3 regions of the Streptomyces siamensis genome follow, and region 3 is predicted to be linked to each of the others. Evidence: riboswitches for the same ligand, from Rfam matches in the RefSeq annotation. Region 3 holds a riboswitch; each other region holds the start of a gene.
The links. Region 3 has a riboswitch for cobalamin ahead of metE (5-methyltetrahydropteroyltriglutamate--homocysteine S-methyltransferase). Riboswitches for the same ligand answer to the same signal wherever they lie in the genome.
Positions count from the first base shown of each region.

Region 1: linked by a shared signal. The riboswitch ahead of ABEB03_RS45205 (cobalamin biosynthesis protein) and the one ahead of metE (5-methyltetrahydropteroyltriglutamate--homocysteine S-methyltransferase) in region 3 are both predicted to bind cobalamin.
Region 2: linked by a shared signal. The riboswitch ahead of ABEB03_RS19970 (ribonucleoside-diphosphate reductase subunit alpha) and the one ahead of metE (5-methyltetrahydropteroyltriglutamate--homocysteine S-methyltransferase) in region 3 are both predicted to bind cobalamin.

Region 1 covers NZ_BAABKB010000076.1:66,858-71,650, forward strand. Annotated here, with positions in the region: gene ABEB03_RS45190 (lysozyme) at 1-291, shown strand, start outside; gene ABEB03_RS45195 (inorganic phosphate transporter) at 469-1,722, shown strand; gene ABEB03_RS45200 (hypothetical protein) at 1,735-1,956, shown strand; cobalamin riboswitch at 2,219-2,359, shown strand; gene ABEB03_RS45205 (cobalamin biosynthesis protein) at 2,470-3,432, shown strand; gene ABEB03_RS45210 (cobyric acid synthase) at 3,482-4,793, shown strand, end outside.
Region 2 covers NZ_BAABKB010000013.1:280,682-285,474, forward strand. Annotated here, with positions in the region: gene ABEB03_RS19955 (DUF3311 domain-containing protein) at 74-397, shown strand; gene mctP (monocarboxylate uptake permease MctP) at 394-1,992, shown strand; gene ABEB03_RS19965 (GNAT family N-acetyltransferase) at 2,139-2,663, shown strand; cobalamin riboswitch at 2,738-2,876, shown strand; gene ABEB03_RS19970 (ribonucleoside-diphosphate reductase subunit alpha) at 3,012-4,793, shown strand, end outside.
Region 3 covers NZ_BAABKB010000031.1:44,379-49,171, reverse strand. Annotated here, with positions in the region: gene ABEB03_RS33075 (hypothetical protein) at 1-79, opposite strand, end outside; gene metE (5-methyltetrahydropteroyltriglutamate--homocysteine S-methyltransferase) at 320-2,638, opposite strand; cobalamin riboswitch at 2,805-3,025, opposite strand; partial or broken gene ABEB03_RS33065 (3-hydroxyacyl-CoA dehydrogenase family protein) at 3,214-3,576, opposite strand; partial or broken gene ABEB03_RS33060 (short-chain fatty acyl-CoA regulator family protein) at 3,589-3,915, shown strand; gene ABEB03_RS33055 (GNAT family N-acetyltransferase) at 4,263-4,790, opposite strand; gene ABEB03_RS33050 (transposase family protein) at 4,793-4,793, shown strand, end outside.

The sequences.
Region 1 (4,793 bases), on a different contig from region 3:
ATGGTGAGCTGGATCAAGGCGTTCAGCGACGAGGTCAAGAGGCGGACCGGCCGCCGCCCGGTGATCTACACGACCACGCACTGGTGGAACACCTGCACCGGCGCCAGCCGGGCCTTCGGCGCGAACCACGCCCTGTGGCTGGCGCGCTACGACTCCGCGGACGCCGGCACCCTGCCCGCCGGCTGGTCGTACTGGACGTTCTGGCAGTACGACAACAGCGGCAGCCTGCCGGGTGACCAAAATCTCTTCAATGGGTCCATAACCGGACTCAAGCGGCTCGCCCGAGGCTAGACACTGGTAGCGGAGCCCGATATTCCGCCTGCGTTCGAGGAACGGGGGACCCCTCCGGCACAAACGGAGGGGCATCCCGCCGATTGAGACACCCCACAGCCTGCCTCAGTTCATCTTCCGTTCACCCAGGTTGCTTACGGTCCACATGCCACTGACGTCCAACAGAAGCCTGGGTAAATGGAACACATCACGCTCCTCCTCGGAATCGTGATCGTCACCGCTCTCGTGTTCGATTTCACGAACGGTTTCCACGACACTGCCAACGCGATGGCGACGACCATCTCGACCGGCGCTCTCAAGCCCAAGACGGCGGTGGCCATGTCCGCCGTGCTGAATCTCGTCGGTGCGTTCCTCTCGGTGGAGGTCGCCAAGACGATCTCCGGCGGAATCATCAACGAAGAGGGCATACGCACCGAAGTGATCTTCGCGGCGCTCGTCGGCGCCATCCTCTGGAATCTGCTGACCTGGCTCCTGGGTCTGCCCTCCAGCTCCTCCCACGCACTCTTCGGCGGCCTCATCGGTGCCGCCGTCATGTCGGCGGGCTGGTCGTCGGTGAACGGTTCGACCGTCGTCACCAAGGTGCTCATCCCCGCGGTGGCCGCGCCGATCGTGGCCGGAATCGCCGCCATGCTGGCCACCCGGCTGACGTACCGCATCGGCGGTCGCGTCGAGGAGAAGGCGACCGCCAAGGGCTACCGCGCCGGCCAGATCGCCTCCGCCGGCCTGGTCTCCCTCGCCCACGGCACGAACGACGCGCAGAAGACGATGGGCATCATCACCCTGGCCCTGGTCACCGGCGGCGTCATCGCCCCCGGCTCGAACCCTCCCACCTGGGTCATCGTCTCGGCCGGTATGGCCATCGCGCTCGGCACCTACCTGGGCGGCTGGCGCATCATCCGCACGATGGGCAAGGGCCTCACCGACCTCGCGCCGCCGCAGGGCTTCGCCGCCCAGACCAGCGCCGCGACGGCCATCCTGGCCTCTTCGCACATCGGCTTCTCCCTCTCCACCACCCAGGTCTGCTCCGGCGCCGTGATGGGCTCGGGCCTCGGCCGCAAGGGCGGTGTGGTCCGCTGGTCGACCGCGACCCGCATGTTCGTGGCCTGGGGTCTGACCCTGCCGGCCGCGGGTCTGGCCGGTGCCTCCGCCGAGTTCCTGACCAAGCAGGGCACCTGGGGCATCGTCCTCACGGGCGTGCTGCTGGTCGCCGGCGCCGGCGTCATCTGGACGCTGTCGCGCCGCCAGCCGGTCACCGTCGACAACGTGAACGACGTCGACGCCGAGCCCGCCGGCGTCGTCACCACGGCGATGGCCGCCGTCGCCGTGCCGCCGGCCGGCCCGGTCACCACGGCCGACTCCGAGCTCAAGGCCACCATCCCGGTGCCGGACCCCGGCCCCTCCGCCGAGCCCACCCGCCCGGCCACGGTGTAAGGAACCAACAGCATGAACATCGACTGGGCAGCCCTCGGCTCCGTCTTCGGAGTCAGCCTCGGGGCCACCGTGGCACTCGTCGGCCTCTTCACCCTCGGCATCGTCGGCCTCTCCAAGCGTGAGTCGGCGTCCGCCCGGGGCGACTCGGCGGCCCTCGCGGTCACCGGCGCGTACGCCTGCTTCGCGGCCTGCGCGGCGGCCGTGGCGTACGGGATCTTCATCATCGTCTCCTGACACGGGCGACGCTCTGCCGCACGAAGGGCGGGTACGGGACCCTCTGTCCCGTACCCGCCCTTCGTCGTGCCGGGCCTCCGGCGCGAGGGGACGACAGGCGGACGTGCGCGGCGGGATGCGTTCCGGGTCGTCGGAAGGCGGTCCGCGGGCCTGCGCAACGACCCCGGAACACGGTGCAATTCGGTCTTGGCGGGCAGCCGGGCATGGTGGCGGTGTGGGGCTCAGCACACTCTCTCCTCGCAGGTCAACAGCAAGTTGACGGCTGTTCTCGCCCCGTGGTGGACTGCCGGAGCCAAGTACGGCGGCAAGAGAGGAAGCCGGTGCAAGTCCGGCGCGGTCCCGCCACTGTCACCGGGGAAGAGATGTCCCGGGAGCCAGGAACTCTCACCGCCGGTCTCGTCGAACCAGGGCGTGGACACCCTGAGTGAGGACATGTCGCCATGCACGGCTGCCCAAGTGCTCTGCGCAGGACGCGAACGACGGTTGAGACCGACCTGACGGCCGGCTGAACCGATGCGTGCCGATCGCGTCTTCGCGTACGGCGCCGCCGCCGGCCTTCTCGGCGACCTGCTGCTCGGTGATCCTCGCCGGGGGCATCCGGTCGCCGTGTTCGGTCGGGCCGCGGGCGCCGTGGAACAGGTGTTGTGGCGGGACGACCGCGGCCGGGGTGCACTGCACACCGCCGTGTGCGTGGGCGGTGCCACCGCCCTCGCCGCCCTCGCCCGCCGCGCCGTCCGGCCCTCCCCCGCCGCCTCCGTCGCGCTGACCGCCGCCGCCACCTGGGCCGTCGTCGGCGGCACCACACTCGGCCGTGAGGCGCGGGCGATCGGCTCGGCGCTCGCCGCGGGCGACGTGGAGGTGGCCCGGGAACGGCTGCCGCACCTGTGCGGGCGCGACCCCCAGGCGCTGGACTCCGACGGAATCGCGCGGGCCGTCGTCGAGTCCGTCGCCGAGAACACCTCCGACGCCGTGGTGGGAGCCCTGGTGTGGGGGGCCGTCGGCGGTGCGCCCGGTCTGGTCGCCTTCCGCGCCGTGAACACGCTCGACGCGATGGTCGGGCACAAGTCGCCCAAGTACCGGCGGTACGGCTGGGCTTCAGCGCGGCTCGACGACGTCGCCGGCTGGCCGGGGGCGCGGCTGACCGCCGTGCTCGCGACCGTCGCCGGTGGCGCCCCGCGCAGCGCCGCCCGCGCCTGGCGCACGGATGCCCGCAAGCATCCGAGTCCCAACGCCGGTCCGGTGGAGGCCTCGTTCGCGGGGGCGCTCGGGGTGCGGCTCGGCGGGACGCTCTCGTACGCGGGCCGGGTCGAGCACCGGCCCGTCCTCAACGGCGACGGCCGTGCGGTGGCCGTCGCCGACATCGAACGGGCCGTACGGCTGTCGCGTCGCGTGGGCTGGCTGGCGCTGGGCGCGTGCGCCGTCGGACGGACGCTCGTCGGGCGCGCCGCCGCACGGCGGAGAGGGGCCGGGGCATGACCGGGGAGGGGTACGCCATGGATGCCGGAGCGCGCGAAGGGGCCATGTCATGAGCGGCGGACTGCTGATCGCCGGAACGACCTCCGACGCCGGCAAGAGCGTCGTCACCGCCGGGATCTGCCGGTGGCTGGTGCGACGGGGCGTCAAGGTCGCGCCGTTCAAGGCGCAGAACATGTCCCTCAACTCGTTCGTCACCCGTGAGGGCGCCGAGATCGGGCGCGCACAGGCCATGCAGGCGCAGGCCGCGCGCGTCGAGCCGACCGCGCTCATGAACCCCGTGCTGCTCAAGCCGGGCAGCGACCGGAGCAGTCAGGTCGTGCTCATGGGCAAGCCCGTGGGCGAGATGAGCGCGCGCGGCTACCACGGAGGTCGCCAACAGGCGCTCCTCGGCACGGTCCTGGACTGTCTGGCCGAGTTGCGGGGCACGTATGACGCGGTGATCTGTGAGGGGGCCGGCAGCCCTGCCGAGATCAATCTGCGGCGCACCGACATCGTGAACATGGGCATCGCCCGCAATGCGGGGCTGCCCGTGCTCGTCGTCGGCGACATCGACCGCGGCGGTGTGTTCGCCTCCTTCTTCGGGACGGTCGCGCTGCTGTCGCGCGAGGACCAGGCGCTCGTCGCCGGGTTCCTCGTCAACAAGTTCCGCGGTGACGTGTCGCTGCTGGAACCCGGTCTCGACATGCTGAAGGACCTCACCGGGCGGCCCTCCTACGGTGTGCTGCCGTTCCGGCACGGTCTCGGCATCGACGAGGAGGACGGGCTGCGGGTGTCGCTGCGCGGGGCGGTCCGCGAGTCGGAGGTCACCGCCCCTGTCGGCGCGGACGTTCTGCGGGTCGCCGTCTGCGCGGTGCCGCTCATGTCGAACTTCACGGACGTCGACGCGCTGGCCGCCGAACCGGGCGTGGTCGTGCGGTTCGTGGACCGGGCCGAGGAACTCGCCGACGCCGACCTGGTCGTGGTGCCCGGGACGCGGGGAACCGTGAAGGCGCTGGAGTGGCTGCGTGAGCGCGGACTCGCCGACGCGCTGCTGCGCCGGGCCGCCGAGGGCCGGCCCACGCTCGGCATCTGCGGCGGCTTCCAGCTGCTCGGCGAGCACATCGAGGACGACGTGGAGAGCCGGGCAGGCCACGTCGACGGGCTCGGACTGCTCCCGGTGCGGGTGCGGTTCGCGCACGAGAAGACGCTGACCAGACCGGTCGGCGAGGCCCTGGGAGAACGGGTCGAGGGGTACGAGATCCACCACGGCGTCGCCGATGTCACCGGTGGGGAACCCTTCTTGGACGGATGCCGGGTCGGCTCCGTGTGGGGCACCCACTGGCACGGCTCGCTGGAGTCGGACGGATTCCGGCGGGCCTTCC
Region 2 (4,793 bases), on a different contig from region 3:
CCGCTTTACTGACGCCGTCGCCTAGATTGCCTGCGCGTTACACAGGTGATCAGCGAGGGGACGGAGTCGCCGTATGTCAGATGTGCCTGAAGTGAAACCACCGGTGGTCACGCCGGTTCGCGTGGTGATCGCCCTGTGTCTGCTCGCGCCGTTCGTGGCGATGCTGTGGGTCGGCTCCTACGCCAAGGCCGACCCGGCCTTCATAGGCATCCCGTTCTTCTACTGGTACCAGATGGCGTGGGTGCTCATCTCGACGGCGCTCACGATGGTCGCGTACCAGCTGTGGCGGCGTGACCAGCGGGCCCGCGCCTCCGCCGCCACCCGCACTTCCACCAAGGGCGCCCCGGCCTTTGCCGAGGGTGCCGAAGCATCCGCCGAGGGGAGTGCCGGAGCATGAAGGACGGCGTCAACGGCGTCGCACTCGGCGTCTTCATCTTCTTCTTCCTGGCCGTCACGGTCGTAGGGTTCCTGGCCGCGCGCTGGCGCAAGGCCGACAACGAGCACAGCCTCGACGAATGGGGCCTGGGCGGAAGGTCGTTCGGAACCTGGATCACCTGGTTCCTGCTCGGCGGCGACCTGTACACCGCGTACACGTTCGTGGCCGTACCGGCCGCCATCTACGCGGCGGGCGCGGCCGGCTTCTTCGCCGTGCCGTACACGATCCTGGTCTACCCGCTGATCTTCACCTTCCTGCCGCGCCTGTGGTCGGTGTCCCACAAGCACGGATACGTGACGACGTCCGACTTCGTTCGCGGCCGCTTCGGCTCCAAGGGTCTGTCCCTGGCCGTGGCGATCACCGGCATCCTGGCGACCATGCCGTACATCGCGCTCCAGCTGGTCGGCATCCAGGCCGTCCTGGACGTGATGGGCGTGGGCGGCGGCGACAACACCAACTGGTTCGTCAAGGACCTTCCGCTGCTCATCGCCTTCGGTGTGCTGGCCGCCTACACCTACTCCTCGGGCCTGCGTGCCCCCGCCCTGATCGCGTTCGTGAAGGACACCCTGATCTACATCGTGATCGCGGTGGCCATCATCTACATCCCGATCAAGCTGGGCGGATTCGACGAGATCTTCAAGGCGGCGGGCGACAAGTACACCGCGGCCGGCGCGGGCGGGCTCGTGCCTCCCGAGGCGGGCCAGTGGACCTACGCCACGCTCGCGCTCGGCTCGGCACTCGCGCTGTTCATGTATCCGCACTCGATCACGGCGACGCTGTCCAGCCGCAGCCGCGAGGTGATCCGCCGCAACACCACGATCCTCCCGCTGTACTCGCTGATGCTGGGCCTGCTCGCGCTGCTCGGGTTCATGGCGATCGCGGCCGGGGTGAAGGTCACCAACGGCCAGCTCGCGATCCCGCAGCTGTTCGAGAACATGTTCCCGGACTGGTTCGCGGGTGTGGCCTTCGCGGCCATCGGCATCGGCGCGCTGGTCCCCGCGGCCATCATGTCGATCGCCGCCGCGAACCTCTTCACGCGCAACATCTACAAGGACTTCATCAAGCCGGACGCCACTCCGCAGCAGGAGACCAAGGTCTCCAAGCTGGTCTCCCTGCTGGTGAAGGTGGGCGCGCTGGTCTTCGTCCTCACCATGGACAAGACGGTCGCCATCAACTTCCAGCTCCTGGGCGGCATCTGGATCCTGCAGACCTTCCCGGCCCTGGTCGGCGGCCTGTTCACCCGCTGGTTCCACCGCTGGGCGCTCCTCGTCGGCTGGGCCGTGGGCATGCTCTACGGCACGATCGCCGCGTACGGGGTGGCCTCGCCGACGCAGAAGCACTTCGGCGGCAGCGCCAAGGAGATCCCCGGCATCGGGGAGATCGGCTACATCGGCTTCACGGCGTTCACCCTGAACGTGGTCGTGACGGTCGTCCTCACCTTCGCGCTGCGTGCGTTCAAGGCCCCGGACGGCGTCGACGAGACGTCCGCCGAGGACTACACGGCGGACGCGGGCGACCCGGGGGTCGAGGTGGAGCTGCCGGTGGCGGCCCACTGACCCGGCGGTTCCACACTCCGCGGCGCCCCTCGGTCAGGGGGGCGCCGCGGTCTTTTCGCGCCCGCGGTCCTGCCGTCGTACGGTGACAGGTCCCAGCCCCTGGGAATTCGGCGGCCCTCCCGCGCGATCTCCCACAGACTGTGCGCATGGACACAGTCATCCGCGTCGCGCGTCCCGAGGAGTACCCGGGCCTCGGCGAGATCACCGCCCAGGCCTATCTCGGCGACGGACTGCTCGACTTCGGGGAGAGCGACGCGTACCTCGGAGAGCTGCGGGACGTGGCCAAGCGCGCCGCCGCGGCCGACGTGCTCGTCGCGGTCGAACGCGACTCCACGCCCGGCACGCAGCGGCTGCTGGGTGGGGTGACCTTCGTGCCGCGCGGCGGCGCCATGGCCGACATCGCCCGCCCCGGCGAGGCCGAGATCCGCATGCTCGCGGTCGCCCGCGAGGCACGCGGCCGGGGTGCCGGGGAGGCACTCGTCCGCGCCTGCGTCGACCGCGCACGGGCCACGGAGGGCTGCGTACGCATCGTGCTGTCCACCCAGCACTCCATGCACGCCGCCCACCGGATCTACGAGCGCCTCGGCTTCACCCGCACCCCGGACCGCGACTGGAACCCGATCCCGGAGCTGGACGACATCAGGCTCCTCACCTACGAACTGACGCTCTGACAGCTCTCCTGCCACCCTCCGAAGCCGACACGACACAACATGTGGGGGTGGTCCCGCAGCCCGGCACAAGATGTATGCTCATGCTCGCTGTCGCCGCAGGGGAATCCGGTGCGAATCCGGAACTGTCCCGCAACGGTGTACTTGTGCGTGTTCGCGTATCCGCCTGCACGCGCTGGCTTCAGTCCGAGGACCTGCCGGCAGCGCACCCCGGCCGTCCGGCCCGGGTGCCGACGACGTCCGGGCCTCGCGGAATGGGCCGGTGGACGCGGTGCGCTGCCCTCCGGTCAGCGCCCCCGTGTGCCTCCGTGCCTCCCGACAGGCCCCGTGCCGAGCGAGGGAGAGCCCCACGTGACCATCGCGCCAGCCGATCCGGCTTCAGCGTCAGCGCAGCAGGCCCCGGTGGAGACGGACGGTCCCGGTACCGCGCTGCTGCGGATCCTGACCGATCTCACCGCCGACCTCCCCGACGCCGACCCCGGCCGGGTCGCTGCCGCCGCGCTGCGCGGCCGGTCCGCCCGGGCCGACGAGGCGGAGCTGCGTGAGCTGGCCACCGAGGCGGCGGCGGGACTCATCTCCGAGGACCCCGCGTACTCGCGGCTGGCCGCCCGGCTGCTGACGATCAGCATCGCGGCCGAGGCCGCCTCGCAGGGCGTCGCGTCCTTCTCCGAGTCGGTCGCCGTCGGCCACCGCGAAGGTCTTGTCGCGGACCGTACGGCGGAGTTCGTCCGCCTGCACACGGCCCGCCTCGACGCGCTCGTCGACGTCGAGGGCGACGACCGCTTCGGCTACTTCGGCCTGCGCACCCTGCACAGCCGCTATCTGCTCCGCCACCCGATCACCCGCCGGGTGATCGAGACGCCCCAGCACTTCATGCTCCGGGTGGCGTCGGGTCTCGCCGAGGACGACAGCGTCCGCTCCGTGGACGAAGTCTCCGCGCTCTACCGGCTGATGAGCCGCCTCGACTACCTGCCCTCCTCCCCGACGCTCTTCAACTCCGGTACGCGGCACCCGCAGATGTCGTCCTGCTACCTCCTCGACTCCCCGCTGGACGAGCTCGACTCCATCTACGACCGCTACCACCAGGTGGCCCGGCTCTCGAAGCACGCGGGCGGCATCGGGCTGTCGTACTCCCGCATCCGTTCGCGCGGTTCGCTGATCCGCGGCACGAACGGGCACTCCAACGGCATCGTCCCGTTCCTGAAGACCCTCGACGCCTCGGTCGCCGCGGTGAACCAGGGCGGCCGGCGCAAGGGCGCGGCGGCCGTCTACCTGGAGACCTGGCACTCCGACATCGAGGAGTTCCTGGAGCTGCGCGACAACACCGGTGAGGACGCCCGGCGCACGCACAACCTGAACCTGGCGCACTGGATCCCGGACGAGTTCATGCGCCGGGTGAACGAGAACGGCGACTGGTCGCTGTTCTCCCCGGCCGACGTGCCGGAGCTGGTCGACCTGTGGGGCGACGAGTTCGACGCCGCGTACCGCAAGGCGGAGGAGGCCGGGCTCGCCCGGAAGACCATCCCGGCCCGCGACCTGTACGGCCGGATGATGCGCACCCTCGCACAGACCGGCAACGGCTGGATGACCTTCAAGGACGCCGCCAACCGCGCCGCCAACCAGACCGCCGAGCCGGGCCACACCGTCCACTCCTCGAACCTGTGCACCGAGATCCTGGAGGTCACGGACGACGGGGAGACGGCGGTCTGCAACCTCGGTTCGGTCAACCTCGGTGCCTTCGTGAGCGACGGCGACATCGACTGGGAGCGGCTGGACGAGACCGTCCGCACGGCCGTGACGTTCCTGGACCGGGTCGTCGACATCAACTTCTACCCGACCGAGCAGGCGGGCCGCTCCAACGCCAGGTGGCGCCCGGTGGGCCTCGGCGCGATGGGCCTCCAGGACGTCTTCTTCAAGCTGCGGCTGCCCTTCGACTCGGCCGAGGCGAAGGCGCTGTCCACGCGGATCGCCGAGCGCATCATGCTCGCCGCGTACGAGGCCTCCGCGGACCTCGCCGAGCGCAACGGCCCGCTGCCGGCCTGGGAGAAGACCCGTACGGCCCGCGGTGTGCTGCACCCCGACCACTTCGACGCCGAGCTGACCTGGCCGGAGCGCTGGGCGGCACTGCGGGAA
Region 3 (4,793 bases):
CGCGGCTGAGCCAGGTGGCGAGGAGTGGAAGGCCGGTGGGACGTTCCCGGGTCGTCGTGGCGTTCGAGCCGTCGGCCATGGTGCACCTCTCGTCGTCTCTCACCACAGGGCTGGAACCCCCTACAGCCTGTAGGACTGTAAATCGACACTACGATCTGTAGGGTTAGAGGCGGGTGAGAAGATGCCCCAGCTCGGCGAGGTGCCCGACACGGCAGGCAGCGGCCGGGGCCGAGCGCCACGTAGCCCGCCGTCAGGCAGAAGACGTGCTTGCTCGGCAAAGGCCGGAGCGCTCCCGCCCCGACCTTTGCTCTCGACCGGCCTAGTAGGGGGACAGCTCACCGCGGACCGTGCGGGCGGCTGCGACCAGGTTCTCCAGGGAGGAGCGCGTCTCCAACCAACCGCGGGTCTTCAGGCCACAGTCGGGATTGACCCACAGGCGTTCCGCGGGGATGGCCTTCAGCCCGGTGCGCAGCAGTTCGGCCGCCTCCTCGACGCTCGGAACGCGCGGGGAGTGGATGTCGTAGACACCGGGTCCGGCCTCGCGCGGGTAGCCGTGGCGGGCCAGTTCACGGGCGACCTGCATGTGGGAGCGGGCGGCCTCCAGGCTGATGACATCGGCGTCCAGGTCGTCGATGGCCTGGACGATGTCGCCGAACTCGGCGTAGCACATGTGCGTATGGATCTGGGTGTCCGGGCGCACACCGGCCGTGGACAGTCGGAACGCCTCCGTGGCCCAGCCGAGGTAGGCGGCTCGGTCGGCGGTGCGCAGCGGCAGCGTCTCGCGCAGCGCCGGCTCGTCCACCTGGATCACCGAGGCCCCTGCGGCTTCCAGGTCGCCCACCTCGTCGCGCAGCGCGAGGGCGACTTGGCGGGCTGTGTCGCCGAGGGGCTGGTCGTCGCGGACGAAGGACCAGGCGAGCATGGTGACCGGCCCGGTGAGCATGCCCTTGACCGGACGCCCCGTGAGGGACTGTGCGTACGTGGTCCAGCGCACCGTCATGGGTTCGGGGCGGGAGATGTCACCGGCCAGGATCGGCGGGCGGACGTACCGCGTGCCGTACGACTGGACCCAGCCGTGCTGAGTGGCGAGGTAGCCGGTGAGCTGCTCGGCGAAGTACTGGACCATGTCATTGCGTTCGGCCTCGCCGTGCACCAGGACGTCCAGGCCGGCCTTCTCCTGGAAGGAGATCACCTCCTGGATCTCGGCCTTGACACGCTCCTCGTAGCCGCCCGTGTCGATGCGCCCCGCGCGCAGGTCGGCGCGTGCCGTGCGCAGTTCGTTCGTCTGCGGGAAGGAGCCGATCGTGGTGGTCGGCAGCAGCGGCAGCCCGAGGCGGGCGCGCTGGGCGGTCGTCCGCTCGGGGTACGGCTGGGAGCGGCGGGCGTCGGCCTCGGTGACGGCGGCGGCCCGCGCCCGCACGGCCGGATCGTGAGCGATCGGTGAGCCTGCACGCGAGGCCAGATCGGCCCGGTTGGCGGCCAGTTCGGCCGCGATCGTGTCGGTGCCCCGGGCGATGCCCCGGGCCAGAGTGACGACCTCCCGTGTCTTTTGCCGCGCGAAGGCGAGCCAGCGCACGATCTGCGGCTCGATGTCGCGTTCTACGGAGGCGTCGAGCGGCACGTGCAACAGGGAGCAGGAGGTGGCGACGTCGACCCGGTCCGCCAGCCCCAGCAGGGTGCCGAGCGTCGTGAGTGACTTCTCGAGGTCGTTCACCCAGATGTTGCGGCCGTCGACGACACCGGCGACCAGGCGCTTGCCGGGCAGGCCGCCCACGGCGGCGAGATCTTCGAGGTTGGCGGCCGCCGCCCCGGTGAAGTCCAGGGACAGGCCCTCGACCGGCGCCTTGGCGAGCACGGGCAGGGCTTCGCCGAGCCGGTCGAAGTAGGAGGCGACCAGCAGCTTGGGCCGGTCCGTGCGTGCGCCGAGATCGCGGTAGGCGCGGGCCGCTGCGTTCAGCGCGGCCGGGGTGCGGTCCTGCACGAGGGCCGGCTCGTCGAGCTGCACCCAGGTGGCGCCGGCGGCTCGCAGGTCGGCGAGGACCTTCGCATACACCGGAAGGAGGCTGTCGAGGAGGACGAGCGGGTCGAAGTCGGCGGCCACGCCCTGTGCGGCCTTGGCCAGCAGGAGGTAGGTGACGGGCCCGACGAGGACGGGCCGGGCCGTCAGCCCCAGGGCCAGGGCTTCCTTGAACTCGTCGACCTGCTTGGTCGAGTCCGCGTTGAACACCGTGTCCGGGCCCAGCTCAGGCACCAGGTAGTGGTAGTTCGTATCGAACCACTTCGTCATCTCCAGCGGAGCGACGTCCTGGGTGCCGCGCGCCATGGCGAAGTACCCATCCAGGGCGTCCGCGGCGACGGCGCCCCGATGGCGGGCGGGGATCGCGCCGACCATGACGGTGGTGTCGAGTACGTGGTCGTAGTACGAGAAGTCACCGGTCGGCACTTCGTCGATGCCGGCTTCGGCCAGTTGCCGCCAGTGCGTCCGGCGCAGGTCGGTGGCGGTGGCTCGGAGGGCGTCAGCGGTGACACGGCCCTTCCAATAGCCCTCGATCGCCTTCTTCAGTTCGCGGTTCTGTCCTTGGCGGGGGTAGCCGTACACGGTGGCCCGTGCTGCCGCGGTCGCGGACTTCGCTGTCACGGAGATCTCCTTCGCGAGATGAATCCCTGAGATTCCGGAGACGGGACGAGAGCGCGAAGGGGTGACGAACCGGACGGATACGGCCCCGCGCGGCAAGGCACGGTCGAACGTCTGGTGTGTACGCCGACCTGCCCTCGAGGTCACCGGAATGTCCGCGCACGAGTGGTTCGCGCGCGGGCAGTTGGCAGGTCTTCGGACTCACGGGCACGTCCTCACCGAGGAGGACACCTACTGGCCGTCGCTTCCCAGACCCTCCTTCGGGCCCAGTGCGTATGACGGCGGTCGTTCCCGCTCACCGCTGCGGGGCAGTCCCGGATTCCCACCGGGTTCCCTCTTACGACGCATCCCGTCTGGCGGACGGGGCGAACCAGCTGCTCCCGTCAGCCTACGGGGTGCCGCGTTCGGGGAAAGCGGCACGTCCACCATCCGGATGGTGAAGGGGGACACTCGAAGGCAGCAACGCCACAAGGCGGGAGGCGCCCGCACTCGCGCCTCCCGCCCCTCCCTTGTGACACCGCGCGGGACCCTCGTCCCGCCGGCGGTACGGGCCCCTCAGCCCGCGCCCTACCAGGTCCTCAGCCCTGGTCGTAGGTGTGGAACCCCCTGCCGGTCCGACGGCCGAGCAGTCCGGCTTGCACCATCCGGTGGAGCAGCGGCGATGGCGCGTAGAGCGGCTCGCGGAACTCGTCGTAGAGGGACTCGGCGATCGAGGCGACGGTGTCCAGACCGATCAGGTCCGCGAGTTTCAGCGGGCCCATCGGGTGAGCGCAGCCCAGCTCCATGCCGGCGTCGATGTCGGCGGCCGTGGCGAGGCCGGACTCTGCCATCCGGATCGCGGACAGCAGGTAGGGGATGAGCAGCGCGTTGACGACGAAGCCTGCCCGGTCCTGGGACCGGATCACGGTCTTGCCGAGCACACGGGTCGCGAAGTCCTCGACCGTGCAGGTCACGGGCAGCGCTACTTGTGGACCGCACGAGTCGTCACCCGGCACCGCGGCGGCTGGGGCGAACCCGGCAAGACCTTCGCCATCGGCCTCGGCTGCGAAATCCGCCACGCCCACCGCCTTGTCTACTCGGACGGCCTCGACCTCACCAACGCGTCCGCCGCCACCCCCATCGGCATGGGCTGCCGCGTCTGCGAGCGCCTCGACTGCTCCCAACGAGCCGCGCCTCCCCTCGGCCATCAGCTCCTCGTCGATCAGAACAGCAGCACGTTCGTGCCGTACCCCGTTTCGGACTCGGACCACGTCGACACTGGTTCCTCCTCATACGGCTGATCGCCGGACGTGACACGGTCGCCGACAAGAGCCCAGCGATTCCACGGCGCTTGAGCAAGCCGGAGGATCAGCCGCGCCGTCACCACGCCGACCGACCGACGTAGGTGTTCCGACTCGCAGCGACCTCGCCCCACGGATCCTTTGAGGAGCCCTTGCGTCATGTGATGACGGGTCGGCGGTGCCGCACGCAGGGGTAGTCCCGTTCGTGCGTCCTACGCCGGCCTGCTCCGCAGCGGACGTTCGGTTCACCCCCGCTGGTCGCGTGACCGAGCCGCTGACCATCCACAGACGCCGCCTCGGGTCCGAGCTGCCGCTGCAGGGGCAGCCGTCTCTTCACGGCTGTTCCGTCAGATACCGGGTCGGGTAGCCGCGCGCCACTCGTCCTCGACGATGCTGAACATCTCAGAGTCTCGCCAGCCGTCCCGAATCAACGCGGTGTGACGAAGCCGCCCCTCCCATGTCATGCCGATTTTGACGAGCACCCGAGCCGACCCACGGTTGCGCGGGTCGCAGGTGGCATAGATCCGGTGGAGGTCGAGTTCCTCGAAGCCTCGCGTGAGCAGCTCGTTCGCGATGGCTGTTCCCAGGCCCTGGCCCCAGACCTGCGGGTGCACGACGTAGGTGATCTCGCCTTGCCGTTGTCCTCGGCTTCGGACATGCAACTCGCCCATGCCGACCACGTCGCCCTCGACACGCGCCGCGTAGGAGAACCGTTGCTGGGGTGTGTGCGCCCACGCGTCGACCGCATCCGTCACGAACGCGCGCGTCTGCGCTTCACTGTTCGGTCCCCAGGTCTGGAAGCGGCAAGCCCGGGCGTCGGAAGCCCAAGAGTGGACAGCTCGCCAGTCCGCGAGCCCGATCTTGCTCAAGGTCACCAA